2 regions of the Novosphingobium resinovorum genome follow, and region 1 is predicted to be linked to the other one. Evidence: riboswitches for the same ligand, from Rfam matches in the RefSeq annotation. Region 1 holds a riboswitch; the other holds the start of a gene.
The links. A riboswitch is a leader RNA that binds a small molecule or an ion and turns the genes downstream of it on or off. The one in region 1 is predicted to bind thiamine pyrophosphate.
Positions count from the first base shown of each region.

Region 2: another riboswitch for thiamine pyrophosphate. It lies ahead of thiC (phosphomethylpyrimidine synthase ThiC); the one in region 1 lies ahead of BES08_RS24570 (TonB-dependent receptor).

Region 1 covers NZ_CP017076.1:1,646,925-1,661,395, forward strand. The annotation lists gene BES08_RS24540 (TonB-dependent receptor) at 1-972, opposite strand, end outside; gene BES08_RS24545 (SIS domain-containing protein) at 1,463-2,530, shown strand; gene nagA (N-acetylglucosamine-6-phosphate deacetylase) at 2,527-3,666, shown strand; gene ptsP (phosphoenolpyruvate--protein phosphotransferase) at 3,703-6,249, shown strand; gene nagE (N-acetylglucosamine-specific PTS transporter subunit IIBC) at 6,246-7,976, shown strand; gene BES08_RS24565 (GntR family transcriptional regulator) at 8,082-8,843, shown strand; TPP riboswitch at 8,897-9,006, shown strand; gene BES08_RS24570 (TonB-dependent receptor) at 9,039-11,336, shown strand; gene BES08_RS24575 (phosphotransferase enzyme family protein) at 11,380-12,471, shown strand; gene pnuC (nicotinamide riboside transporter PnuC) at 12,471-13,046, shown strand; gene BES08_RS24585 (dicarboxylate/amino acid:cation symporter) at 13,115-14,449, opposite strand.
Region 2 covers NZ_CP017075.1:2,018,226-2,032,696, reverse strand. The annotation lists gene BES08_RS09480 (LOG family protein) at 124-717, opposite strand; gene BES08_RS09475 (hypothetical protein) at 719-1,156, opposite strand; gene BES08_RS09470 (phytoene desaturase) at 1,153-2,631, opposite strand; gene crtY (lycopene beta-cyclase CrtY) at 2,628-3,827, opposite strand; gene BES08_RS09460 (GNAT family N-acetyltransferase) at 3,866-4,447, shown strand; gene BES08_RS09455 (DUF2585 domain-containing protein) at 4,468-5,046, shown strand; gene BES08_RS09450 (MipA/OmpV family protein) at 5,113-5,970, shown strand; gene BES08_RS09445 (uracil-DNA glycosylase family protein) at 5,958-6,566, opposite strand; gene BES08_RS09440 (DUF1838 family protein) at 6,613-7,482, opposite strand; gene BES08_RS09435 (SOS response-associated peptidase family protein) at 7,580-8,206, opposite strand; TPP riboswitch at 8,250-8,360, shown strand; gene thiC (phosphomethylpyrimidine synthase ThiC) at 8,424-10,298, shown strand; gene BES08_RS09425 (response regulator) at 10,408-11,199, opposite strand; gene BES08_RS09420 (sigma-70 family RNA polymerase sigma factor) at 11,657-12,322, shown strand; gene BES08_RS09415 (response regulator) at 12,348-12,758, shown strand; gene BES08_RS09410 (hypothetical protein) at 12,838-13,098, shown strand; gene BES08_RS09405 (pyridoxamine 5'-phosphate oxidase family protein) at 13,306-13,770, opposite strand; gene BES08_RS09400 (hemerythrin domain-containing protein) at 13,874-14,356, opposite strand.

The DNA.
Region 1 (14,471 bases):
GACGCCGTTGTTCACTTCGTTCACGGTGATGCGCGAGGTGTCGAACAGGAAGACCTGCTGGTTGAGGTCGTAGTCGGTCTTGTCACGCGCGTAGATCGCCGTCGCGTTCATCTCGAAGCGGTCGGACGGCTTCCACTGCAGGCCGCCGCTGGCCATCAGCCGCTCGGTGTCGCGGTCGATGCGGCGGTAGCGCGGACGGCGCGGGAGCTGCACGGTCGCGCCATCGACGGTGGTGGTGGCCCAGCGGTCCATCCACATGTAGTCGGCGCGGTCGCGCAGCTTCTGGTAGCCCAGGTTGGCGTAGACGCCGATGGTGCCGTCGGCGAACTGGTCGACGTAGCTGCCGCTGATCTTGGGCGTGATCTTGCCGCCCGCATATTCGGAGTTCTGGCCCTTCACCGACAGGATGATCTGGCGGTCCTTGTAGTCCAGCGGCTTGGGCGTGGAGATGTTGACCGTGCCCGAAAGACCACCGGTGTCCATCGCCGCCGTAGGCGACTTGATGACCTCGATCGCATTGGCGAGTTCGGTCTGGATGATATCGTAGCGGAAACCGTCGGTGAAGTCGGCGCTCTTGAAGGTCTGGCCGTTGATCGTGGTCATCGCATACTGCGGGCCAAGGCCGCGGATGCTGATCGTCGCGCCGCGACCGTTGATGTTGGACATCTGGACGCCGGAGATGCGCTGAATTGCCTCGGTGATGTTTTCGGCGGGGAACTTGCCGATGTCCTCGGCGGAGATGCCATCGGTCACGCGCACATCGTTGCGCTTGGCGTCGAGGGCGTTGGCAAGGCTGCTGCGGAAGCCGGTGACGACGATGTCGGCGGCATCGCCCTCTGCGGGCGCGGCGGCTTCCTGGGCCATGGCCGGGCCGGTCGGCACCAGCAGTGCCGGTGCGCAGCTGGAAAGGAGCAGGGCGGCCTTGGCGAGGCGCCGTGCAATCGGATCGATAACGCGTTCTGAACTTGTCATGACTACCCCCTGAGACGTGTTTCTGGGAACGGAAAAGCCCGGTGGACCCTCCGCACCTCCTGCGAACATTTTTTGATTTGTTACCCAATGATGTCACAAAGACGTTGAAGCAAGTCAAGTCCATTTGAAGACGAAAGTGAATATTTTGGTATTGCTTCCGTTTGCAATCATTGGCAGCCTCGGAATCGATCGCTCAGTTCGGCGATGTTCTCGCAATCCGTCTCTGCAAGTCACCGAAGTGGTGGAAATTCTGCTGTTTTCATGAAGCTTGAGGCAGGATGAAGCCGCCCGCCGCCCTGGATGTCGCCCATCGCAGGTCATACGATTCGTTGGTATTTAAATACCTTTAAAATACCATTGTGTTATGAATTTTGCGCCATATGATGCCAATGTCGTTGCGGCATTCGTTCGCGACATTTCCCGATTCGCATCGGCGCGCGCCAACTAGGAAACATCGAACGTGACAGCATACGCCAGCCCTGGTTCCGAAATGGAATCGCCCGAAAGCCAGGGCGGCGAGCCCCGCGTCACGCTCATGCATGCCGAAGCTGCCGAGGCAGCGGCTGCGGTATCGCGCTTTTTGTCGCGCAATCGCGCGGCGCTCGCGCTGCTGGGCGAGAGGCTGCGTGCCGATCCGCCCGCGCTGCTGGTGACCTGCGCACGCGGTTCCTCCGACCATGCCGCGACTTACGCCAAGTATCTTGTGGAGACGCTGCTCGGCGTGCCCACCACATCTGCGGCGTTTTCCACGGTATCGCTTTACGACGCGCAGGTCGCCTCTTCGGCGGGGCGGGCGCTCTGCCTTGCGATCTCGCAGTCGGGCCGCAGCCCCGACATGCTGGCGACCGTCGAGCGTCAGCAGGCGGCAGGCGCGCTCGTGGTGGCGCTGGTCAACGACGAGGAGTCGCCGCTGGCGGCGATGGCGGACGTCGTCCTGCCGCTTTGCGCCGGACCCGAGCGTTCGGTCGCGGCGACCAAGTCCTACATCACTTCCCTTGCGGGTATCGCCGCGATCGTGGCGGCCTGGAGCGGCGACGCGGGATTCGAGGCGGATCTTGCCGCACTTCCCGCCGCACTGGACGACGCTTTCGCACTGGACTGGTCCGCTTTGGGCGAAGGCCTGCGCGATGCCGCGAATCTCTTCGTGATCGGGCGCGGCTATGGCCTTGCCGTCGCGCAGGAGGCGGCGCTCAAGTTCAAGGAAACGTCCGGCCTCCACGCCGAGGCGTTCAGCTCGGCCGAAGTGCGGCACGGGCCTATGGCGGTTGTGCGCGAGGGTTTCCCGGTGATCGCCTTCGCCGGTCCCGACAGCGCCGGAGACGACGTTCGCACGCTCTGCGGTGAATTCGCGGCGCGCGGTGCCCGCGTCTGGCTGGCCTCCGAACGGGATGAGGGGCAGGAAGGCGTTCATCACCTCCCGGCCCTGCCGCTACGCGCGGAGCTTGCGCCGCTCGCGACGATCGCGTCTTTCTATCGCATGGCCAATGCCTTGTCCCTCGCGCGCGGGAACGATCCCGACCGCCCGCCCTATCTCGCCAAGGTGACGCGCACGCGATGATGATTCTCCATGTCTTCAATGGTCACATTCCGGTGCCCGACGCGGTACTTTCCGAAGCGCGCATCACTATCGAAGGCGATCGCATCGTCGCGATCGACGCCTTCGGTCAGGGGCAGGCCGACGAGAGCATCGATCTCGAACAGGGCTGGCTGCTGCCCGGCTTCATCGACGCCCAGGTCAACGGCGGCGGCGGGGTACTCTTCAACGACACGCCTACGCCCGAGGGCATCGCCGCGATCGGCGCGGCCCATGTGCGCTACGGCACGACCGCTTTCCTGCCCACGCTGATCAGCGCGGAGCCCTCCGTCATCGCGCGCGGCCTTGACGCAGTGGACGAGGCGATCGTGGCTGGCGTCCCCGGTGTCGTGGGCATTCACGTCGAAGGCCCGTTCATCAATCCGCGCCGCAAGGGCATCCATGCCGAAGAGCGACTGATCCCGCTGGGCGAGGAGACGATGGCATTGCTCACGGCCCCCCGCAAAGGCCGGGTGATGGTCACGCTCGCGCCAGAACTGGCCGATCCCACCGATCTGGCGAAGCTGGCGGCGGCGGGGGTTATCCTCAGCGCCGGGCATTCGGACGCGACCGCCGAACAGGCCGCGAGCGGCTTCGCGCACGGTATCACCGGCGTCACCCACCTGTTCAACGCGATGGCGCCGCTGCACCACCGCGCGCCGGGCCTGATCGGCGCGGCGTTCGATGACGATGCGGTCTGGTGCGGGGTGATCGCCGATGGCGTGCATGTCCTGCCTTCGGTCCTGCGCCTCACGCTCAAGGCGAAGTCGCCGGAACGCGTCATGCTGGTCACCGACGCCATGCCCGGTGTCGGCAACGAAGGCGCGCCGTTCCACCTCGATGGGCACGAGATTTTCGTGCGCGACGGCATCTGCACCGATGCGGCCGGGACGCTCGCCGGGTCGGGTCTCGACATGGCGGGCGCCGTCCGCAACATCGTCGCGATGACCGGAATCGCCGTGCCGGTCGCGGCGCGTATGGCTGCTGCCACGCCTGCCGCATTTCTTGGGCTAGGCGGTGACTACGGCTCGCTGGAGCCGGGCTACCGTGCCGACTTCGCGCTGCTCGACAGTGCACTCAGGCCGACGCAGACCTGGATCGGCGGCCGCCGCTTCGCCTGATTTCCTTTTCGATCGTCTAATTTCCCGGGAACCGAGATGCCGTCCATTTCCCTCAGTGCACCGCTTTCCGGTTGGCTCTGCCCGCTGGAAGAGGTTCCCGACCCGGTCTTCGCAGGAGGCATGCTGGGAGAGGGCGTGGCGATCGACCCGCTGGGCGAAGTGCTCCACGCACCGGCCGCCGGGGAAGTGATCGGCTTCCATGAGGCGGGACACGCTGTCACGCTACGCCTGCCCGAAGGCGTGGAACTGCTTCTGCATTTCGGGCTCGATACCGTGCGCCTCGGCGGTGCCGGTTTTACGCCGCTGGTCCGGATCGGCGAGCATGTCGGCCAGGGACAGCCGCTATTGCGCGTGGCGCTCGACGAGGTCGTCGGCAAGGCGCGCAGTCTTGTCACCCCGCTGCTGGTCACCGAACCGGCCGGGTATGTGATCGAGTGGATTGCGCCGTTCGGTACGGTCGAGGCAGGCGATCCGATGGCCCTGCTCGTTCGTGACGGGGCGGTGACCGCGGATCGGTCCATCGGACCCGCCGCGGCCCTGGAAGAACAGCTTTGCCGCGAAGTGCGGGTGCCGCTCGCGCATGGCCTCCATGCGCGCCCTTGCGCGAGGTTGGCAGAGGTCGTGCGCGGATACGGCGCCGAGGTTCGCGTTGCTGCCGGAGGGCGCGAGGCCTCCCTCGCCAGCCCGACGGCGATGCTGCGCCTGGCAGTGCGCCATGGGGACACGGTGACCTTGCTGGCGACCGGCGAGGATGCGGCGGTTGTGCTCGGCGAACTTGCGCGGATGATCGAGAGCGGCATGGGCGAGGGCGCGCCGTTTCCCGTCGAAGGGCCGGTCAAAGCATCCGTCGGAGAACCGGTCGCGCCGGTTTCCGTCGCCGATATTCCTGTGCCCTTGCCGGGAGCGGCCCTGCGCGGCGTCGCGGCATCGCCGGGCATCGCGGTCGGCCCGGTCTGGCGGCCGGTCCAGGCCGAGCCGGCGATCGACGAAATCGGCGGCGGTCCCGAAATGGAGACCGCGCGGCTGCGCAATGCCCTTGTCGCGGTCCGGATCGCGCTTGGAAGGCCGGGCGCCGCGCAGGGCGAGGAAGAAGCGATACTCGGTGCCCATCTGGCGCTGCTCGACGATCCGGAACTGACCGGAGCGGCACAGGCGTTGATCGCAGGCGGCGTGAGCGCGGGCATGGCCTGGCGGCGCGTGCTCCATGCCGAAGCGGGGGCACTGCGCGCCACCGGGGATACCCGTTTCGCCGAACGCGCGGCGGATTTCATCGACCTCGACTTGCGGGTGCAGTGGCAACTCCTGGGCACCGAGCCTCCTGCGATGGTGGCACCTGCCGGTGCCATTCTGGTCGCGGACGATCTGTTGCCCTCGCAAGTGGCGGCGCTTGAGCCCGGCGGTGTCGTGGGGCTCGCGACCGCGCGCGGGGGACCGACTTCGCACGTCGCGATCATCGCCGCGAGCCGGGGGCTGCCCGCACTGGTGGCGCTCGGCGGCGGGGTGCTGGGCATTGCGGACGGAACCACCGTCGTGCTCGATGTGGAGGCCGGCACGCTCGAGATCGACCCTGTCGCAGAGCGGGTGACCGAGGCCCGCGCGGCGGCGGCCTCGCGCGAGGCTCGCCGGGCCGCGGCATTGGCTGCGGCCGGGCGTCAGGGCGCCACGGCCGACGGCACCCGGATCGAGGTCTTCGCGAACCTTGGCAGCCTGGGCGACGTCGCGCCCGCGCTGGCGCAGGGGGCGGAGGGCTGCGGGCTGCTGAGGACGGAGTTCCTGTTCCTCGACCGCGCGGATGCGCCTGACGAGGATGAGCAGGCGGCGTGCTACGGCGGGATCGCGAGGGCGCTGGAAGGGCGGCCGCTGATCGTGCGCTTGCTCGACATCGGCGGCGACAAGCCTGCGCCGTACCTGCCCATCGCTGCGGAGGAAAATCCGGCGCTGGGGCTGCGCGGCATCCGTATCGGGCTGGCGCGGCCGGAAGTGCTTTCGACGCAGTTGCGGGCCATCCTGCGCGCGGCCTCATCGGGCGATATCCGCATCATGGTGCCGATGATCGCCCGCGTGGAGGAATTGCGCGCGGTCCGCCAGGTCCTGATCGCGGAGGCCGAGAGGCTCGGCGTCGCTGTCCCGCAACTGGGTGTGATGGTGGAGACACCCGCCGCCGCAGTCATGGCCGATCTGCTCGCAGCGGAGTGTGATTTCCTGTCGATCGGAACGAACGACCTTACGCAATATACGCTAGCCATGGATCGCGGAAACCCGGCGGTTGCGGATGGGCTCGACGGGCTGGACCCGGCGGTGCTGCGCCTTGTCGCTCAGACTTGCGCCGGCGGGAGCCGCGTCGGCAAGTGGGTCGGGGTGTGCGGCGGCCTGGCCTCCGACCCGCTGGCGGTGCCGCTGCTGGTCGGCCTCGGCGTCGGGGAACTGTCCGCCGCGCCGGGGCAGGTGGCCGAAATCAAGGCAACGCTGGCTGCAGTGACGGATGCGGGATGCGCAGCGCTGGCACGCGCGGCTCTGGAGGCGGCGAGCGCGGCCGAGGTTCGCGCGCTGGCGCTTGAAATGCTCAGGGAGGTGGGACTGTGAGGGGCTGGACGAGATCGCTGGGCCAGAGGCTGCAGGGCCTCGGCCGCGCACTGATGCTGCCGATCGCGGTGCTGCCGGTAGCGGCGCTGCTGCTGCGCCTGGGCCAGCCGGACCTGCTGGGGCTGGAGTTCGTGAGCGCGGCGGGCAATGCCATGTTCGCCAACCTTGGCCTGCTGTTCGCGATCGGCGTCGCGACCGGCTTCGCGCGGGACGGCAATGGCGCCGCGCCGCTGGCGGGAGCCGTGTGCTTCCTTGTCGCCAGCGAGGGTGCGCGGGCGCTGCTGGCGATCCCGCCGGAGGTTACCGCCGGCGTGGCTGCGAACCTGCAGGCGGCCGTCACGGCGGCCTGGAGCCAGTCGCAGATCGCGCGCCTCTCGGTGCCGATCGGGATCGTCTCGGGCATCGTCGGGGGGAGCGCGTACAACCGGTTCCATAATTTCCGCGCGCCTGAATATCTGGCGTTCTTCGGCGGGCGGCGCTTCGTGCCGATCGTCAGCGGGACCGTGGGTGTCGTCATCGCCGGGATCGTAGGCGCGGCGTTCCCCACCGTGAACAGCGGCATCGACGGGATAAGCCGTCTTGCGCTGGCCAGCGGCGAGTGGGGCCTCTTCGTTTACGGCCTGCTCAACCGCCTGCTGCTGGTCACGGGCCTGCACCACATCATCAACAATGTCGCGTGGTTCGTGCTGGGCGATTATCACGGCACGACCGGCGACCTGCGGCGCTTCTTCGCGGGCGACCCGGACGCGGGCGCATTCATGACGGGCTTCTTCCCGGTCATGATGTTCGGCCTGCCCGCGGCCTGCCTCGCGATGTACCGCTCGGCCCTGCCGGAGCGGCGCAAGGCGACCGGAGGCATGCTGCTGAGCCTGGCTGCGACCTCGTTCCTGACCGGGGTGACCGAGCCGATCGAGTTCAGCTTCATGTTCCTCGCGCCCGTGCTCTTCGTGGTCCATGCGGTGCTGACGGGCGTGTCGATGGCGTTGATGTCGGCGCTGGACGTCCATCTCGGCTTCGGGTTTTCCGCCGGGCTGTTCGATTACGTGCTCAACTTCGGCAAGGCGCAGAAGCCTCTGCTGCTGTTGCCGGTCGGCCTGGCTTACTTCGCGGTCTATTACGGAGTGTTTCGCTGGGTAATCCTGCGTTTCGACCTCAAGACCCCGGGCCGAGAAGCAGTCGCAGGCATGGCCGAGCGGCGCGAGCGTCCCGCCGGGGAGCGGGGGCTGGCTTTCCTCGACGCGCTTGGCGGCATGGAAAACCTGCGCGAGATCGGCGCATGCACCACGCGCCTGCGCCTTGTCGTCGCGGAGCAGGGCTTGATCGATGAGGCGGAACTGCGGGCGCTGGGCGCCAAGGGCATCATCCGGCCTTCGGCGCATGGCCTGCAGGTTGTGCTCGGCCCGATCGCGGACGCGGTGGCGGACGAGATCCGCGCTGCGGCGCACGGCGGGGCAAGGGCTCCTGCCGCCGCCGCGCCTTCGCCGAAAGTCGAGGCGGATGGGACCGAGGCGTTCGATCCTGCCCGACTGCCTGCGGATGTGCGCAAGGCAATCGGCCCCGACGCGGCGATATGGGCCACGCACGGGCGTCTTCTCGTAGATGCCTCCGCGAAACCGGACCTTGAAGCGCTGGCAGGCCATGGGCTGCGGTGCGGCGCGTTGGTGGGCACGCGCTGGCATCTCCTGTTCGAGCCCGCCGCAGTGGAGCGCTGGCGCTCGCCGAGCTGAGGCGAGGACGGCAGGGCAAGTATTTTCAATACCAATGCGATACTAATGATATTGGTGTTGTCCCGATCCCTTTCCCGGCGTATCGCCGGGACATAGAGGAGAACTATGGCAGCCGTGGACAAGATCGGCCCGCTTCGCGACAGCGAGACCGGCCCCCGCTACATGCGTCTCCAGCGGCTGATCCGTGACGCTATCGAAAAGCACCGGATCGCGGTGGGGGCGGCCCTGCCGACCGAGCGCGAACTGGTGGAGGAATACGGCGTCTCGCGCGTCACCGTCCGCAAGGCGGTCGATGGCCTGGTCGACGAAGGCATGCTCGAGCGGCGGCAGGGTGCGGGCACCTTCGTCGCCGCGCCGCGCGCATCCGATCAGGGCCAGCGCGTGGAAAAGAGCTTCTCGATCATGACCTCCTTCTCCGAGGACATGGCCGCGCGCGGACGCAAGCCGACCAACGTGTGGATCGACCGCTCCGAAGGCGTGGTGACGCCGGACGAGGCGATGCTGCTCGGCCTCTCGCCGGGCTCGCGAATCCTGCGCTTCAACCGCATCCGCTGCGCCGACGGCGAGACGATGGCGATCGAACATGCCGTCGTCCCGGGCTGGGCGCTGCCCTCGCCCGAGGTGGTCGGGGATTCGCTCTATGCCGCCCTCGATGCGGAGGGTCACCGGCCGGTGCGCGCGCTGCAGCGGCTGCGCTCGGTGGGATTCAGCCCGGAACATGCCGCAATGCTCGGTATCTCGGCCGGCGATCCGTGCCTTGCCATCGAGCGCCGCGCGTTCCTGCCCGATGGCCGTCTGGTCGAGGCGACCAACTGTTACTACCGGGGCGATGCTTATGACCTCGTCGTCGAACAGGGCGATTACTGACCCGAACCTGTAATAATATCGCTTCCCACTTCGCATCGAAGCGCCTAAGGCGCGCTCCATCCCCGGGGGGCCGCTCATGCGCGGCTGAGAGGTGGTCAGCAGACCACGACCCGCTGAACCTGATCCGGTTGACACCGGCGTAGGGAGGGCTGGCGGCAGGTCCGTTATCCCTCCGAGTGGAGTGGACGCGAGACTATGACGGGCAATTTTTCGTATCTTTGTGGCGCGGCGCTGGCATTCCCGGCCCTATTTACGGCGGCGTTCGCGGCGGCTCCGGCGCTGGCTGACGAGGCCGATGCCTCGCCGATCCAGGTCATCGGTCATGCCGACCCCGAGGGCCTGCTGCCCGACCAGACCGAACCCAAGGCGGTCAGCGCGATCTCGTCCGAGTTCATCGTCAAGCAGGCACCGACGTTCAACGCCTTCCAGCTGGTGAACCTGCTGCCCGGCGCCAATGTATCGATGAGCGACCCTTACGGGCTCTCGGCCAGTTCCAGCCTGACACTGCGCGGGCTGGGGCAGGACCAGATCGGCGTGCTGATGGAAGGGGCGCCGCAGAACGACATCGGCTATTACAACGCCTATCCCTCGCAGTTCGCCGATGCCGAGAACGTGCGTCAGGTCAGGCTCGTGCAGGGCGGAGCGGACATCGACGCGCCGGTCGTCGCGGCGGCGGGAGGTCTGCTGTCGCTGACGCTGGACGATCCCAAGGAGCGGATGGGCGGACTGGTCAACCTGTCGGTCGGTTCGTTCGACGAACGGCGCGTTTTCGCGCGCTTCGATACTGGCGAGATCGGCAATACCGGGCTCAAGGCCTTCGTGTCGTACTCCAACAACCGCGCCGACAACTGGCGGGGGCCGGGCTTCGACAAGCGCCAGCATATCGACGCCAAGTTGCTCGCTGAATGGGGCGAGGGCAACCGGGCCAGTCTGGCCCTGTCGTTCAACGAGGCCGAGACTTCGGGCTATCCGGCGCCGTCGCTGGCCGACTGGCGCGCTTACGGTCGCGGTTTCAATTACAGCGCGAAGTATACCGAGGGCGATACCGGGTACTGGCGCCTCTACCGCGCGCCGTTCCGTAACCTCTACACCTCCGCGCCGGTGCATCTGAACTTCGGCAGCGGCCTGACGCTCGACAGCACCACGTATCTCCAGTTCGGCTACGGCAATGCGCCTTACGGGACGCAGTTGACCACGACCGGCAATTACCTCGGCACCGAGGAACTGACGCAGCCGGTGGAACTGCCGGGGGCGGTGGACGGCCTCGCCACGGTGATGGGGAACTGGACCGGCAAGCAGATGCGGACCGGCAACGTCAGCAAGCTGACGCTGGAGGCCGGCGCGCACACGATCACGGCGGGGCTCTGGTTCGACTACGGCACGGACCGCGTGCAGCAGACCTACACCTCGATCGGTGCGGACGGGCAACCCTTCGACAAGTGGGGCTATCCGAGCAAGGCGATCCGCACTGCGGACGGCCGCCTGCTCGCTTACGAGAACGCGCGTACGGTCACGGTGACCAAGGGCTTCTTCGTCGCCGACAGCGTGACCGTCACGCCGCGCCTGACCGTCGATGTGGGCTTCAAGGGCGTGGATTTGCTGCGCAATGGCCGCAACCATCTGCCGGGGCCGCAGGACAAGGTGCATACCGACAGCTTCGCGGCGCTTCCGCGCGCGTCGGTGCACTACAAGCTGGACGAGCGGCAGCAGCTGTTCGCCAACGTGACCACGAACTTCCGCACGCCTAACGAGTTCGCGCTCTACAACAGCTACTATGGCGGCGAGGTGGTGCAGCAGGGGACTTCGAACCTCAAGAACGAGTACTCGGTCTCCGAGGAACTGGGTTATCGCTATATCGGGCCGAGCCTGTCATTTTCGCTGACCGCGTTCCATTACCACTTCCGCAACCGGCAGGTGGCGACGGTGATCAATAGCGGCGGGGCGCTGGTCAATTCTACGGTCAATGGCGGCAGTCAGACCAGCTACGGCCTCGACGCCGAGATCGACTATCGCCCGGCCAAGGGCGTGAGCATCTACGCCTCGGGCGAATATCTGCACACGCGGCAGGACGACGATCTGGCCATCGGTGGCGACTATCTGCCGACGAAGGGCAAGCGCGCGGTGTCGAGCCCCGAATTCCAGTTCGCCGTGGGCAGCACCTATGACGACGGGCGCCTGTTCGGCAGCACCGCGCTCAAGTACGTCGGGCGGCAATATTCGTCGTTCATGAACGACGAGAGCATCAAGGGCTATGCGACGCTCGACCTGGCGATCGGTGTGCATCTGGCCGGGCTGATCGATGCGCAGCGCATGGACTTGCGGGTCAACGCGATCAACGTGACCAATCCGCGCGTGCTTTCGGGCGTGTACTCGGTCAGCAGCAACGCGCAGGACACCGTTGGGCGTAACGGGACGGTGATCTCCGGTTCTGCGCCCGCTTATTACATCGGCGGCGGCCGGGCGGTGGTGGCGACGCTGTCGCGCGCGTTCTGACATGAGCGGCGCGGTGTCTCGGGCGAACCATCTCGTGCACGGGATGGGCACGGAGCTTGAGGCGCCCGTCTGGCCCGCGATAACGGAGGCCGAGGCGGAAGGCGTTCTCGCACACTTCCCGCAAGTCGGGCGAGTGGAAGCGCTGCGCTGGCATTCCCCTCGTCCGTTCTCGGCCGCGACGCTGGTGGAAGCGGGCGGGGAAACGCTGTTCCTCAAGCGCCACCACCGCGCGGTGCGCTCCCCCGCCGCGCTGGGCGAGGAGCACGCCTTCATGGCACATCTGCGGGCGAAAGGGCTGAGCGTGCCCGATGTCATGGTGACGTCGGACGGCGGCGGAGCGGTGGCGCAGGGGGAATGGACATACGAACTCCATCGCCGGGCGCCGGGCATCGATCTCTACCGCGAGCGGCAGTCGTGGACGCCCTTCCTCTCGCATGATCATGCTTTCGAGGCTGGCGTCGCGCTGGCCCGGCTGCATGCGGCTTCGCGGGATTTCGCAGCCGAGGCGCGAGATGATCGTCCGCTGGTCGCCAGCTTCACCATCGTGCCTTCGTCCGACCCGCTCGCGTCGGCCGAGGCTTATTTGGCAGCACGGCCGGCTCTCGACGCCTACCTCGATGGCAAGTCATGGCGCCGTGAACTGGCTCGACTGTTCGATGCGCTGGGCGAGGGAATTGTGGACCGGATCAAGGGTCGGCCTACCCTATGGACGCACAACGACTGGCACCCTTCCAACCTCTTATGGTCCGTTAGGGGCACTGTGAGTGCCGTTATAGATTTCGGTCTGGCGACCCGTACTTGCGCTATCCACGACCTCGCCACGGCGATCGAGCGAACGGCCATTCCCTGGCTGGAAATCGGCGGAAATGCGGGCGATCCGCAGGCGGCTCGGGCATTGATCGCGGGCTACCGGACGGTCCTCCCGCTGACCGGTGCGGATGTTCATACGATCGCCCGCCTGTTGCCGCTGGTGCATGTCGAATTCGCCCTGTCGGAAGTCGATTATTTCGCAGGAATCCTCGCCGATCGCGGTCAGGCCGATCTTGCGTGGCAGGACTATCTCATCGGCCACGCCGAGTGGTTCCTGTCCCCCCCGGGACGCGATTTCCTGAGCCGGTTGGAGGACGCAGCCTGATGTCGATACTGGAGATTGTCGCCGTCGTCGTCAGCTTCCTCGGCATCTGGTTCACCGCCCGCCGCTGGATGCTGTGCTGGCCGGTCAACCTGCTGGCCTGCGCCTTGTATTTCAAGGTTTTCCTCGACGTGCGCCTCTATTCCGACATGGTGCTGCAAGCGTTGTTCGGCGCCGCTATCCTCTATGGCTGGGCCGCATGGACACGGGGCAAGGCGGATAGCGGAGACATCGTCGTCAAGCCGCTGTCACCCTTGGGCGCTGCGGCGGGTCTCGGCGCCGGGGCGGTCGGTGCCGCTGCCATAGGCTGGCTCGCCAGTCGCTACACGGACGCCGCCTTGCCGTGGATGGACGCGGGGCTGAGCAGCTTCAGCCTCGTCGCCCAGTACTGGACGGCGCGGCGGCAGTCGGCCAGCTGGCTGCTGTGGATCGCGGTGGACGTGCTCTACGTCGGCATGTTCGCGTTCAAGGACTTGTGGCTGACGGCGGGGCTCTACGCCGCGATGGTCGCTCTTGCCGTGCTCGGCTACCGGCGCTGGCGGGCAGCGGCGGCACGGCAAGGGCGAGCCGCAGCCTGATAGGCACGCCGTCACCGCCTTGGGCTCGAGATAGGTGCGAAACCTTCTAGCCTAACTTGCGGCCCCAGCTAGGTCGTCCGCGTTCGAACAGGCGCCGCTCTGTCGGGAGCGCTCACGGCCGAAATCACGGTGGCGCATACGAGGTCACCGATGACGTTGAGGGTCGTGCGGCACATATCGAGGAAGCGATCGACGCCGATGATGAGGCCGATGCCTTCGGGCGGCACCCCGACGCTGCCCAGGATCAGGGCGACCACGGGAAGCGATCCTGCAGGAACGCCCGCAGTTCCGATCCCGGCCAGGATGCAGATGACCATCACGTAAAGCTGCTGCCCCAGGCTCAGGTCCACGCCAAAGAACTGTGCGAGGAACAGCACGGTCACGCCCTCGAACATGGCGGTGCCGTTCTGGTTGGCGGTAGCCCCGATCGTCAGCACGAAGCGCGCCACCTTGTTGGGAAGGCGGAGTTCCTCGTCTGCGACGCGCAGCGAGGTGGGCAGAGTGGCGTTGGAACTCGCGGTCGAGAACGCCAACAGGCTGACTTCGCGGGTCGAGCGGAAGAAGGCGATCGGATTCCTGCGCGCAATGAAGGCGAGGAGCAGGGGGTAGACGCCAAACATCTGCAGGCCCAGCGCCAGCAGCACGACCCCCGCGAAGGCCGCGAGCTTGCCCAGCAGGTCCCATCCGAACTGCGCCGAGAGATTGAACATGAAGCAGAAGATCGCGATCGGCGCGAGCTGGATGACGATGCCGATCAGTTTCATCGCAACCTCGAAGACGCCTTCGATGGCATCCTTGAGCGTCTCTGTGCGCGGGCTCTGCACCAGCAGGAGGCCGATGCCGAAGAACAGCGCGAAGAACATGACGGCGAGGATGTCGTTCTCGCTCATCGCGGTGATTACGTTGGAAGGCACCAGCGCCAGCACAGCATCGACGCCGGTGGTCGATTTCGCGGAAGTCTGCAGGATGCTCCCCGCCGAATCCGCGCCCCTGGCAAGCAGTTCCTGCGCTGCCTGCCGGTCCACCCCCTCGCCTGGCCTGAGGATGTTCACGAGGGCGAGGCTGATGGCGACCGCGATCCCCGAGACGATCAGCGTATAGACCAGCGTAGCCACGCCGACCTTTCGCAGCGCGCGGATCTCGCCCATCTCGGCAATGCCGATGACCAGCGCCGAGAACAGCAGCGGCAGCACCAGCATGAACAGCAGGCGCAGGAAAATCTGCCCGATCGGCATCGTCACATATTCGACGAGGGGTGCGATCCAAGCGGCATCGGGCGCAAGCGTGTAGGTCAGCAGCCCCGAGCCGAGCCCGAGCACGAAGCCTGCGAGGATGCGAAGCTGCAGCCGGTTGTGACGCGTGCGACCGGGCGCGCTGTCGGAGGTTTCGCTGGCCTGATCCATGCCTTCGGTCTGTCTCCTGACG
Region 2 (14,471 bases), on a different replicon from region 1:
TCCTGCTCCCCTCCCGCTTGCGGGAGGGGCTGGGGGTGGGCTTGGGTGCCACTGACTTGCGGGAAACAGGCCCACCCCCGGCCCCTCCCGCAAGCGGGAGGGGAGACAGGCAGGCCACGCTTTTCACAGCGTGTTCGGGTCCATGTTCACGATCGGCACGATCGGCTGGTGCGCATGCATCCGGTCGAGCAGTGGGGCCAGTTCGGTATCGGCCAGCAGGATACCCTGGTGCGCCGGGCGCACGAAGCCGACTTCGGCCATGTGGCGGTTGAACGCCAGCAGTCCGTCGTAGAATCCGAAGGCATTGAGCACGCCGACCGGCTTGTTGTGATAGCCCAGCTGCGCCCAGCTGACCGCCTCCCACAGCTCGTCCATGGTGCCGACGCCGCCGGGCAGGACGAGGAAGCCGTCGGACAGCTCGGTGAACTTGGCCTTGCGCTCGTGCATGGTCTTCACGATCGTCAGTTCGCAATCGTAGTTGGCGACTTCGCCGCCCTTGCCGTCCTTGCCGGTGAGCGCTTCGGGGATGACGCCGATGCACTCGCCGCCCGCCGCCAGCGCGGCGCCCGCGACGGCGCCCATGAGACCCAGACGACCGCCGCCGTAGACGACGCCGATGCCCTGCGTGGCAAGCGCGGTGCCGACGTCCGCGGCAAGCTGCACGTAGCGGGGATCGGCGGGAGTGGCGGAGCCGCAGTAGACGGCGAGACGCTTCATGTCAGTCAACTACCTTGATATTAACCAGCGCGCCCTCCGGAAGATCGCGCGTCTGCCGGGCGAGGTCACCCGTGATTTGGATGAGGCGGACGAAATCGATCCGCACCAGATGTTCGTGGGCATAGTCCCCGGCGACGAGCGCCTGCGGGGTGAGGCTGTAGACCTCGCCCGATGCGGGAGGCCCTAGCCGCTTTACCGCCGCATCGACAAGGGCGTCCGCGCGCCAGATCGCCTTCGTCTCGTCCAGGGCCATGTGCGCCTTGGCCTCCGCCTCGGTGCCGAGCGGGGTGACTTCGCCGAGATCGGGATCGACGTAATGGAACGCGCCCGCATCGTCGGTGACGAGCATGTGCCCCATCAGGCTGTGCGCGACGACCTCGGCGAAGTGCACGCCGGTCCAGCCCCATGCGGCATTGAGGGCGTGGACTTCCCGGCTCACCTGAGGTCTTCCAGCATAAGCTTGGCGGTGGCCTTGGCGCTGCCGACGACGCCGGGAATCCCCGCGCCCGGATGCGTGCCCGCGCCGACGAGGTAGAGGTTCTTCAGCTTGTCGTCGCGGTTGTGGCCGCGGAAGAAGGCGCTCTGCGTCAGGATCGGCGAGAGGCTGAAGGCATTGCCCTTCCACGCGCCGAGGTCCGCCTCGAAATCGGGCGGGGCGTAGTGGAAGCGGGTGACGATGCGGTCCTCGATGTCGGGGATCAGGCGGCGGCCGACTTCGCGGATCACGCGCTGTTCCAGCACCGGGCCGACTTCCGCCCAGTCGATCGGCAGCTTGCCCATGTGGGCGACGGGGACGAGCGCGTAGAAAGTGCTCTTGCCCGGCGGCGCCATCGAGGGATCGGTGACGGTCGGGTGATGGAGATAGATCGAGAAATCGCGCGGCAGCACGCCATGCTCGAAGATGTCGTCGAGCAGGCCCTTGTAGCGGGGGCCGAACAGGATCGTATGGTGCGGGATGCCGGGCCAGGTGCCCTCCAGCCCGAAGTGCACGACGAAAAGGCTGGGCGAGAAGCTCTTCTTGGTCAGGCTCCTGGCCATCTCCTTGCCGCGCACCGTGTCGCCGAGGAGGCTGGCGTACGTATGCATGAGGTCGCCGTTGGAAGCGACCGCGTCGAAGCGTTCGCGCCAGCCGCTCTCGCATTCCACTTCGGTGACCTGGTCGCCGATGGTGTGGACCTGCCGGACCTTGTCGCCGATGCGCAGCGTGCCGCCGAGCCGCTCGAACAGGTTCGCCATGCCCTGCGCCAGCTTGTTGGTGCCGCCCTTGGTCCACCACACGCCGCCGTCCTTTTCCAGCTTGTGGATCAGGGCGTAGATCGCGCTGGTGCTCATCGGGTTGCCGCCGACCAGCAGGGTGTGGAAGGACAGCGCCTGCCGCAGATGCTCGTCCTTCACGTAGTGCGAGACCATCGAGTAGACCGAGCGCCACGCCTGATAGCGCATCATCGCGGGCGCGGCCTTGATCATGCTGGAGAAGTCGAGGAACGCCTCGTGCCCCAGCTTGACGTAGCCTTCCTGCCAGACCCCGGCGGCGTAGCGTTCGAACTCCTCGTACCCGGCAAGGTCGCCGGGGGCGACGCGGGCGATCTCGCGGCGCAGGGAACCTTCGTCGTTCGAGTAGTCGAAAGTGACGCCATCGGTCCAGTTGAGGCGATAGAACGGCATGACCGGCATCAGCGTCACGTCGTCGGCGATGTCGTGGCCGGAGAGCTTCCACAACTCGCGCAGGCATTCGGGGTCGGTGACGACGGTGGGGCCGGCATCGAAAGTGAAGCCCTCGCGCTGCCAGGAGTAGGCGCGGCCGCCCACCTTGTCGCGCGCTTCGATCAGGGTGGTGGCGATGCCGCTGCTCTGGAGCCGGATCGCGAGGGCAAGGCCGCCGAAACCGGCGCCGATGACGCAGGCCTTCTTCACGATACGGCTCCCAGATCAGCCAGCGGACGCCCGCGTCCGGTCAGGCTGGCGAGCGCCGCGCCCACCGGCACCGGCGGCTTTCCGGCCAGCACCCGCGCCATGTCGAGCGGGGTCGAGCGGCCTGCGTAGAACCGTTCGATCAGCCCTTCGGGCAGCGTGTAGAAGCGCGCCAGCATGCGCCAGCGATCCGGGCCGTGTGCGGCGCCGAAGAGCATCCTGCTCAACATTCGATAGAAGCGCCCTTGGCGCCAGTGCTGTGCGGCCCTGTCATGACTGGTCCTCAATAGGGCGGACCCGGAGAGATTGTCGAGGCTGGTCAGGTAAAGCGCGAATCTTGTCGCATCGGGAATCGAGTAGGATGTCAGCGGATGGCACAAGGCGGCGCGGGTTCCGGCACGCGGCAGGGGGCTTCCGGCGCGCCAGAACGCCTCGAAATCCCCCTCGGCGATGACGGGAAGGACGCCGGTTTCCTCGTAGGCAACACTCTCGACCTGCCAGCCTTGCGCGCGGGCATAGTCGGCGATGCGGGTGCGCAGGGCCGGGAGGTCGAGGTCGGAGGTATCGGAATAGTACGTATCCTCGACGAAGACCTCGGTATCGGAGAAGGGCAGGCAGTAGACGAAGCGGTAGCCGTCGATCTGCGCGACGGTGGCATCCATCACCACCGGCCGCGCCAGCCCATGCGGCGAAGCGAGGCGCAGCGACAGCCCGACGAACTTCTGCCAGCCGCCTGCCATGTGCGGCAGGCCCCGGCTCCCCCGCGCGTCGATCACCGCCCCGGTGGCGAAGCGGCGACCATCGGACAGGGTGACGCTGGTGGCGTCGGCGTGCCCGACTTCGAAGCCGGTGACGATGGCGTCGGCGGGCAGCGCTGCGCGCACCGCCGCGTCGAGCTTTGTGCCCGTTGCGCTCCGGTAGGGTGTCGTTAGGTGCCGCCTGGTGCCGGGAAAACGCACCTCGTAATCGTCCCAACGGGCAACGACGATGGGGTCCAGCAGCGCCTCGCCGCCTTCGGGCAGGTCGCTGGCGAAGAAGGACCAGACGTGTTCCCCGCCAAGTCGTTGATCACGCTCGAATATCGCCACACGAAGGTCCGGTCGCCGCGCCGCGAAGGCAAGCGCGATCAGCCCGCCGGCAAGGCCGCCGCCGAGTATCGCGAGGTCACAGAACGCCGGATCGGCCGATTTTTGCTGCATCGCGGCGTTGTTTAGGCACTGCGAACGATTGCTGCAACTTGGCAGACCCCTCGCTTTACTGCATGTTCGTGACGATGACAGGGCAACTGACAGTTTGCGACGCCGCGTCGGGGGATGCGGCCGCAATAGCCGAGATTTACGCGCACTACGTGCTGGAAAGCACCGCGACGTTCGAGACCGAGCCACCTGACGAGGCGGAATCGGAACGGCGGATCTGTGAGCTTATCAAGGGCGGCTATCCCTTCCTCGTCATGCGCGACGATGACGGCAAGGTGCTCGGCTTCGGCTTTGCCCAGCGCTACGGCCCGCGTGCGGGCTATCGCTACAGCGTCGAGACGACGATCTACGTGTGCCAGGACAGCCTGAACCGCGGGATCGGCAGCGCGCTGCTTCAGGAACTGCTCACCGAGTGCGAGAAGCGCGGTTTCCGGCAGGCTTTTGCGGTGATCGCGGCCTCGGAACCGGCCTCGGTCGTGCTCCACGCGCGGGCGGGGTTCCTGCCGGTCGGTACGCTGACGGCGGCGGGCTGGAAGCACGGTCAGTGGATCGACGTGTTCCTCATGCAGCGCCGCCTCGGCGACGGCAACGAGACGCTGCCCGAAGGTGCCGCGGCATCCTGAACCTCGCGGGACGCTCGCCCCTGCTGCCGCATCGTCCGGCGGCGTGGCTGGCGCTTTGTCTTGGCCTTGCGCTGCTTTTGGTTGAGCTTGCGATGGGCCGCCCGGGCATCTGCCCTTGCGGCGTCGTCCGGTTCTGGGCGGGGGATGTGCAGTCGGACCAGAACAGCCAGCAGGTGGCTGACTGGTACAGTTTCAGCCACGTCATCCACGGGCTCATCTTCTACGGAATCGCGCGTGCGCTCTGGCGGTGGACTGCGCTGGGCCGCGTCCTGTCGCCGCGCTGGGCCTTGCCGCTGGCGGTGGCGTTCGAGGGAGGCTGGGAACTGCTGGAGAACTCGCCCCTGATCATCGATCGCTACCGTTCAGTCACGATCAGCTACGGTTACAGCGGCGACAGCGTGCTCAACTCGCTGAGCGACGTGGGGTGGATGGCGCTGGGTTTCATTGTCGCCGCGCGCCTTCCGGCCCGTGCCAGCGTGGCTCTGGCGCTTGTGTTCGAGGCGTTCACGCTGTTCATGATCCGGGACAACCTGACCCTCAACGTCCTGATGCTGGTGCACCCGATCGAGGCGGTGCGTGACTGGCAGTCGTCGGTCTGAAAGCCACGCGAGGCAACTGTTAGGTCCCGCAAAGCGTTGGTCTCTCAAGATCTTCAGGGGACCGTCATGAATTCACGCCTTGTCTTACGGATTTGCACGGCATCTGCCGCCCTTCTTTCGATGCCCGCCATCGCGCAGGAGGCGCCGCAGCAACAGCCGACCGAGAACGTTCTCGACGGTGATTACCTGACGGTCGGTGTCGGCGCCGTCTATGTGCCCAGCTATCGTGGCTCGGATGACTACATCCTCTCGCCGGTGCCGCTGGTGCGCGGCCATTTCAAGGGCGTGGACATCAATCCGCGCGTTGCGGGCGTGGCGCTGGACTTCATTCCCGACGACAAGGATTCGGGCATCGGCTTTTCGCTGGGGCCGGTCGTCACGGCCTCGTTCAATCGCAACCGGCGCGTGCGGGACGAGGTCGTGCGGGCGGCAGGCAAGCTCGATCCGGCGATCGAGGTCGGCGTCAGCGCGGGCGTGACCAAGTACCGCGTGCTGCACGACTACGATACGCTCACGCTGTCGAGCGACGTGAAGTGGGACGTGAACGGCGCCTACAAGGGCATGGTCTGGTCCCCCGCGATCAGCTACACGACGCCCCTGAGCCCGGCGGTCGTCACGGTGCTGGCGGTCAGCGCCCGCCGTGTCGATGACAAGTTCGCGCGCTACTATTACTCGGTGAATCCGGGGCAAAGCCTTGCGAGCGGGCTGCCGGTCTACAATGCCAAGGGCGGCTGGGACAGCGTCAACACCTCGCTGCTGATGGCTTATGACCTCTCCGGCGACGTGCGCGACGGTGGGCTTTCGGTGTTCGGAGTGGCGAACTATTCGCGCATGCTGAACGACGGCAAGGACACGCCGTTCACCTCGCTGCGGGGCAGTGCGAACCAGTGGGTCCTGGGCGCGGGCGTGGCCTATACGTTCTGATGCGGGGAGCCTTCGACGGCTTCGATCACCTTTCGGCGCAAGTCAGGCAGCACTTCCGCTTCGAACCACGGGTGCTTCGCCATCCACAGCCGGCTGCGCCACGCCGGATGCGGAAGGGGGAACAGTCCTTCCGGTGCCTCGCGCCACCGTCGCACCGTTTCGGTGAGGTTGGGCGCGAAGCCGCGCGGCAGGTAGCGTTTCTGGGCGTACTGCCCCACCAGCAGGGTCAGGCGCCGCTGCGGCAGTTCGGCCAGTAGCGGCGCGTGCCAGCGCGGGGCGCATTCGGGGCGAGGGGGCTTGTCGCCGCCGCTCGCCTTGCCCGGATAGCAGAAGCCGGAGGGCATCTGCGCGACTTTCGCGGTGTCGTAGAACATGGCCTTGTCGAGCCCCAGCCAGCCGCGCAGCCGGTCGCCGCTGTCGTCGTCCCAGCCTATGCCGCTGGCATGGACCTTGCTGCCTGGCGCCTGCCCGATGATGAGCAGGCGCGCGGAGGGGCTGGCCGCGACGAACGGGCGCGGCTCGAAGCCCAGCGCCGTCTCGCACAAGCGGCAGGCGCGGATTTCGCCGAGGAGGGCGTCGAGGGTCGCGGAGGCCATCTACCGCAGATGGCCACCTTCCTTGCCTGAGACAAGGCGTGTCCTGTTACCCCGCCTTGTCGAGAGCGGCGATGGGGTCCTTGGCGATCTGCGGATAATACGTCTCGAGCATGGCGTGCCAGTCCGCCGGAAGGTCCTCGAAGCGCTTCACCTTGCCGCCGTTGCCGAACAGATTGAGCGTACCGGGGCGATCGCCCATCCGCAGCCATTCTGGCCAGCTGCGCACGTCATTGGACTGCACTCGCGTGTCGACGTTGGTGACCGCCGGGTCCAGCACCAGCGCGCTCGGCGCGGACAGGGTGCTCACTTCGTTCAGATAGGACACCGAGCCGTCGGGGGCGGTCACCCGGGCGTGCGAGCGGTCGCGTACCGCGATCTCGCCGGTGCGCAAGGTGAAGGGCACGGCGGGGGTGTGGACGTGCTCGAAGCGGGGCGTACCCGGGACGTCGGGAATGTCGATCTCGTTGGTCGCCGAAACCCGCACGCGCGTGGGGATCGGACCGCGACCGCCGACTTTCACGGTCTCTCCCGTGATCGGGTTGCGGAGGTCGGTGAGGCGACGGCCGGTGTCGATATCGACGCGGAAGCTGATCTCCAGGTCGATCAGCTCGAAACTGCCGTCGGCGTTGTGCGTGATGCGCTGGATTGATCCGAGATTGATCGCATAGACCGGGATCAGGTCGCCGCCCGTCGCGGCCATGTACGGACCCTTGATCCACGAGAAGACGAGGCCGTCGTCCGTGCGATAGCGCAGCTTGCGATAGATCAGCGAGGCATCGGCCGCATTGGCGGGATCGAGCAGGCGCTTCTTCGGCGTTGCGGCCGCCGCCGGAAGCGAGGCTGCGGCAAGCGCGGTGGCGCCCAGTCCCAAGGCGGTTCGTCGGTTCAGTTTTGCTGCGTCGTTCTGCTCGATCATTTTACACTCCCCTTACTGCGATCGAGAAAGTTGATCGTTATCGGAGGAGCAACAAGCATGCGGCACGGGATTGGTCGCGTCTCGGATAGCGATGGGCTCAGCCCGCCACGCGCATCTCCATGAGGGACGAGGAGTAAGGCACGATGAGGCTCTTCGCGCGGTCCCAGGCGCCGCGCAGCCAAGTGTCCTGCACGGCCGGATCGGGTGGGAGGATCACCGGCATCGTCTCTCGCCCCTCTGCTCTCAGTGCCGCGTTCGCTTCGCAGGCGAGGAGGGCGAAGGAGGGAATCTCGCTGTCCTTCCATACCGCCGCCATGGCGAAGACCGGTTGGTCGGCGCAGGCGAACCAGCACTGGCGGCGCTTGCCATCCGTGGGCGAGGGGCGGCCCCACTCCATGAAGGCGGTGGCGGGCACCAGGCAGCGGAACTCGCTGTTGCGCAAGTTGCCGATCCAGAACGGGCTGTCGAGGTTGCGCACCGTCAGGATGCCGCGCTGCTCGTGCACCGAGGGCGGCGGCGGTACGCCCCAGAGGCGCGGGATCATCCGGCGCGGGGTGCGATAGTGGGGCCTCGGCCCGGCGATCGCCTCTCGCCCAGCCGTGATGACCGGCGCGAACTGCCCGGGCGCGACGTGGCCGCCGTCCCACGGGTCATTGCCGGATTCGGCCCCGAAGGAGCGCGCGACATGCGGCGCGGGCGCGTCGAGGCGATAGAGCATCGGCATGGGCTCAAGCCTCTAGACCCCGCCGATATGCGCGTCTATCACTGCGCCGTCCCCGGGGAGCCAGCAAGTGGCTGAGAGTTGTGGGTATGCTCCACAAGACCCGTCGAACCTGAACCCGTTAGTACGGGCGGAGGAAGTGGAGCGTCGGGTTTGAGCACGAATCAACACCCGCAGTCCGTCTCTTTTTCCGTCCCATGGAGAGAAAGAGAGGCAATCCATGGCAGACATCAATTCCAAGCTCGAGATCGGCGTGACCACCGGCGCCATCCGTGGATCGAGGAAGATCCACGTCGGCCCGCTGGGTGTGGCGATGCGCGAAATCCACCTCGAACCCGGCAGCGGCGAGGCCCCGGTGCGGGTCTACGACACCTCCGGCCCTTATACCGATCCCGATGTCACGATCGACATTTCGGCGGGCCTCGCCCCCAACCGGCGCGAATGGATCACGGCGCGCGGCGACGTGCAAGATTACGCCGCGCGCGAGGTGAAGCCCGAGGACAACGGCCTCAAGGGGCCTGACCGTTCGGCAGGGGTTCCGGCCTTCCCCAACGTCGTCAGGCGGCCCTTGCGCGCGAAGGCGGGCATGAACGTCAGCCAGATGCACTATGCCCGGCGCGGGATCATCACGCCGGAGATGGAATATGTGGCGGAGCGCGAGAACCTCGGCCGCGCGATGCTCAAGGAATACGTGCGCGACGGGCAGGCCAGAGATGGTGAAAGTTGGGGCGCATCGATCCCGGACTACGTGACGCCCGAGTTCGTGCGCGAGGAAGTCGCGCGCGGCCGCGCCATCATCCCCTCCAACATCAATCACCCCGAAAGCGAGCCGATGGCGATCGGGCGCAATTTCCTGGTCAAGATCAACGCCAATATCGGCAACTCTGCTGTCGCGTCGGACGTGGCGAACGAGGTCGACAAGATGGTCTGGTCGATCCGCTGGGGCGCCGACACCGTCATGGATCTTTCGACCGGGCGCAACATCCACGACACGCGCGAATGGATCATCCGAAACTCGCCCGTGCCCATCGGCACCGTGCCGATCTATCAGGCGCTGGAGAAAGTCGGCGGCATTGCCGAGGACCTGAACTGGGAAGTCTTCCGCGACACCCTGATCGAACAGGCCGAGCAGGGCGTCGATTACTTCACCATCCACGCCGGGGTTCGCCTGCCCTTCGTGCCGCTGGCGGCGAAGCGCGTCACCGGCATCGTCAGCCGCGGCGGCTCGATCATGGCCAAGTGGTGCCTGGCGCATCACAAGGAATCGTTCCTCTACGAACGCTTCGACGAAATCACCGAGATCATGAAGGCCTACGACGTCGCCTACTCGCTGGGCGATGGCCTGCGCCCCGGCTCGATCGCGGATGCCAACGACGAGGCGCAGTTCGCCGAACTCTACACGCTGGGTGAACTGACCAAGCGCGCCTGGGAGCAGGACGTGCAGGTCATGATCGAGGGGCCGGGCCATGTGCCGATGCACAAAGTCAAGGAGAACATGGAAAAGCAGCTGGCCGCCTGCGGCGAGGCGCCGTTCTATACCCTCGGTCCGCTCGTCACCGACATCGCTCCAGGCTACGACCACATCACCAGCGGCATCGGTGCGGCGATGATCGGCTGGTACGGCACGGCGATGCTCTGCTACGTGACGCCCAAGGAGCACCTCGGCTTGCCCGACCGCGATGACGTGAAAGTCGGCGTGGTTACTTACAAGCTGGCCGCCCATGCCGCCGATCTGGCGAAGGGCCACCCGGCGGCCAAGGTCCGCGACGATGCATTGTCCCGCGCCCGTTTCGAGTTCCGCTGGCGCGACCAGTTCAACCTGTCTCTCGATCCCGACACGGCGGAGCAGTACCACGACCAGACGCTGCCTGCGGAGGGCGCGAAGTCGGCGCATTTCTGCTCGATGTGCGGGCCGAAGTTCTGCTCGATGAAGATCAGCCAGGAAGTGCGCGAGTTCGCCGCGAAGCAGAACCAGCCGGTCGAAACCTTCGTCGCAGCCGAAGAGGCGGAGGCCGGCATGGCCGAGATGAGCAAGGTGTTCCGCGAAACCGGCAGCGAACTCTACATGGGTTCGGGGGGGCGCGAGCACGACTGAAACGATACGTGTCCGCCGTCATTCCCGCCCGGGCGGGAATGACGGCGTCGCATCGGAAGGCGCGCGCTACCGGCGGTCTACGAGCGATGTTCCCGGAGGCGCCGGGCCTTCAGGCCTGCGGGCGCGTCGAGTTGAAGAACAGCGCCTGGCTAATCGTTGCGCGCACGGTGGTTTCCTGGAACGGCTTGGTCACGAGGTAGGTCGGCTCCGGCCGCTCGCCGGTCAGCAGGCGTTCCGGGTAGGCGGTGATGAAGATCACCGGCACTTCGCCGAACTTGAGCAGGTCTTCCACCGCATCGATGCCCGAGCTGCCGTCGGCCAGCTGAATATCGGCAAGGACGAGGCCGGCGGGGTGCTTCTCGAAGATTTCGATCGCCTGCTTGTGCGTGGCGGCGGTGCCGACGACGGTATGGCCAAGGTCGGTCACCAGGCCTTCCAGCTGCATCGAGATCAGCGGCTCGTCCTCGATGATGAGGACGCGGGTTGCGCTTTCCCCTTCGATCTCTGCAATCGCCTGGGAAACCAGCGCATCGACTTCCTCGACCTCGAGGCCGAGGATCGTCGCGGTTTCCTCACGCGTGAATTCCTCCACCGAGGTCAGCAGCAGGGCCTGGCGGTGCGTCGGCGCGACGGCGGCGAGGCGCTCCTGCGCGGCCTGCTCGTGCCCGCCGCCGATGTCGCCCGCGGGTTCCTCGACATGGCCGGTCGACCAGATGCGGGTGAAGGCCTCATACAGCGCGGCGCGGCTGCGGGCGATGGCATCGCGCAGCGAGCGGTCGGCGAGGGCCGCTTCCAGCGTCGCGCGGACATAGGCGTCGCCCGAGTGCTGCGAGCCGGTGAGGGCGCGCGCGTAGCGGCGCAGGTAAGGCAGCTGGATCGCAATCTGATCAGAGACGGACATTCAAGTTCCTCAAGGCCTATGGGGGAAGTTGGCTTCCCGATTGCACGTCGATGGGCGCCCTTTGCGCCTGAAGGCCGGTGTCGTTTGTCTGACTCCGCCGGGCGTATAGGGCAACCGGAAAATTTTTTGCGGTGAGACGCTTTTTCGGGAACCAACGAAGGGGCGCTACGTTCCCACAATATCACCACTGGCTCCCCCACCCCCCCCGCAAACCGGTGGTGATCCGATCCCGGAGGCCCTCGCCCACTCAAGTGGACGGGGGCCTCAATTTTTATGGGCCATGATTGTTCCGCCGATCCTGCGGAAATACGGCAAAGTTTTTCGGGAAGTTTTTCGGTCTGGCGCTGATTTCTTTCGCTTCCGCAACGAAATGGGCGATTTCAGGACATTGCCGGGAACTATTTTCGCCGCACTGCCGTTAGCTATCCGACTGGTTTTCTCAGAGGAGGGTAACGCAATGTCGACTGTTGTCGAAGCAGGCGTCGAAGGGGTCCAGCCCGAAAAGGTCGCGCTCAGCGACCGTGATTTCCGCCGCGCGCTGGCAGAGGTAGCGCCGCACCTGCGTGCATTCGCGCGCGGTCTGTGCGGCTGCCGTGACCGCGCCGACGATCTGGCGCAGGAAGCCATGCTGCGGGCATGGGCGGCGCGTGAGCGCTATGCCGCCGGCACCAACTTCAAGGCATGGACCTTCACCATCCTGCGCAACCACTTCTATTCCGAGGCCCGCCGCGCCCGCTTCCATGGCGAGTACGACGAACTGGCCGCGGAACGCATCCTGCGCGCCGAAGCCAGCCAGGAAAGCGCCGTCGAACTGGCGGACGTCCTGCGCGCGCTGACCGCCATTCCCGAAACCTATCGCGAGGCCCTCGTGCTCGTAGCGGCCGGCAACCTCTCCTACGAGGAAATCGCCGATATCTGCGGTATCGCGCTTGGCACCGTTAAGAGCCGCATCTGCCGCGCCCGCGCGATGCTCTCCAAGATCATCGAATCCGGCCAGCTGCCGGACTTCCGCCACAACTTCGTGCTTGGCGGCGAGGCGATCGACGCCTTCTTCGGCGAACTGGTGAAGATCGCCAACGTCAATGCCGACACCGCTCGCCTCGCCCAGCGCGTGGCTGCCTGAACCGGGACAACGTACCTTGGATGCGATGGTGGCCAACTCCGGGAAAATCCTCATCGTCGAGGACGAGTTCCTGGTAGCGCTGCAACTGGAAGATATCCTTGCCGATGGCGGCCATGCCGTCGTCGGCACGGTTCCGGACATGGCATCGCTGGGGATGCTGGGTGATGTTCCTGATGTGGCGCTCGTCGATCTCAACTTGCGCGACGGGCTCACCGGCCCGGCCATCGCACGCGATCTCTCCGGCCGTTACGGCGTGCGGGTGATCTACGTCACCGCCAATCCCGGCCAGATCGACACCCCGGCGCCTACCGCGATCGGGGTCGTCCAGAAACCCTTTACACGACAGGCGATCCTCGCGGCGATCTCCTATGCCCTTGCCGGATGCCCCGACAGCGCCCGGCCACAGGAACTGGAGCCGCTGCAACTGCGCACCTGACGTTTCACGAGTAGGAGAGGGGCCGCAAGAGCCCGGGCCTGATGACAAACACAACAGGGCCTGAGAAGAAGGCGAGAGGATGAGCCAAGTCGTCCTGCAATGCCTGCAATACTATTGCGCCGCTGCGGGAACCGTGGCGGCGCTTATCGTATCGCTCGACCTCGGCCGCAAATGGACCGGCTGGGGCTTCGTCATTTTCGTCACCAGTTCGATCGCCCTGGTGGCCTGGGGATTCCTCGACGACAAGGCCGAGGGGATCGGGCTGCAGAACGTGGCGCTGTTCGCGATCAACTGCGTGGGCGTGTGGAGGTATTTGCTGCGGCGAAAAAGGCCCGGCTGACCCTTATCCTCCCTGTCGCGCAGCGATGGGGAGGTGGCGCCGACGAAGTCGGTGACGGAGGGGGTTTTGTATTCCCCAAGCCCCTCCACCACCCGCTGCGCGGGCGGTCCCCCTCCCCATCGCTGCGCGACAGGGAGGACAAGCGCGAAGGGCGTGGCGGCCTGAACCGCCACGCCCCCGCTGCTCAGGCATCGGTCCTAGAGGGTCTCAGACCGCGCCGAGCGCGTGCTCTCCGGCCTCGCCCTGCTTGATGGGCTTGCCGGTCAGGAGCTTGAAGGCGCCCTTGAGGCCCATTTCCGAAGTCCAGACTTCGGCGTCCTCGATCTCGAATCGCAGCATGACGACCGAAGCGTCGGCCTTGCCGCCGGGAAACCACGCCTCCACGGCGTTGTTCCAGTGCTTGTCGCGCACGGCCGGATCGGTTTCCTCGACCAGCGTACCGTCGATGCAGGCGAAAACCTCGTGCCCCCGCGTCATCACCTGACCCATCGCCTTGCCGCCGCCGCCGATGCGGTTGTCGCGCTTGGTGAAGAACCAGATCGCGTGATGGGCGTCCTTGTCGAGTTGTGCCGTCATCGGCTCGGCGTGGGCATGTCCGGCCTGAAGGCTCATCATGATGAACGGGCTGGTCTGGAACGCTTTCCAGAAATGCTCGCGGATGTCCTTGTCCATGGTCCTTCTCCGTTATGGTTGATCGAGAAGGCAACGCGCCGCCGGGGCCGGGCGTTCCCCCGCGTTCGCCGCAGGGGAGGCCCGAGCCGGCGTATTGCCGGCTTTATTCGCGCGCATCGCCGGGCAGTTCCTTTTCGGCCGTCGCCAGTTCCTTCGGCTTGCGCTTCTCGAACACTTCGGCGAGTTCCTTCTCGGTTTCGGCCGAGAGCTTTTCTGCCGCTTCGGGGAACATCTCCTCCTCTTCCTCGTCGATGTGGTGGAGGTAGCGGTGGCGCATTTCCTTGAACTTGGTCAGCCACGCGGACGAACTCATGTCGATCTCGAACAGTTCGCCGAGGAAGTCGTCGATTTCCTTGTGCTCGGACACCGAGTGGCGCGCCTCGTCGCGGAGGTCCGGGTTGCCCAGCATCGTCGCATAGAGCGATTCCTCCTCGGCGGCGGCGTGGGCCTGGAGTTCCTTACGCAAGGCTTCGAACAGGTCCTTGCGCTCGTCGCTGGCGCCCTGGGTTTCGCCCAGCTGTTCCAGCAACTTGCGGTGCTTGTCGTGGTCGGCCTTGAGATCGCGGAAGATGCGTGCGTCTGCCATGGGTGTCTCCTGTGGTTTGTCTTTGCAGGAAGGAACGGCGGGATCGCGTTCCGGTTTCCGACAACCCGTTTGCCCCTCGCGCGTTCTCGAAAGGGAGAGACAACGGACAAGACCC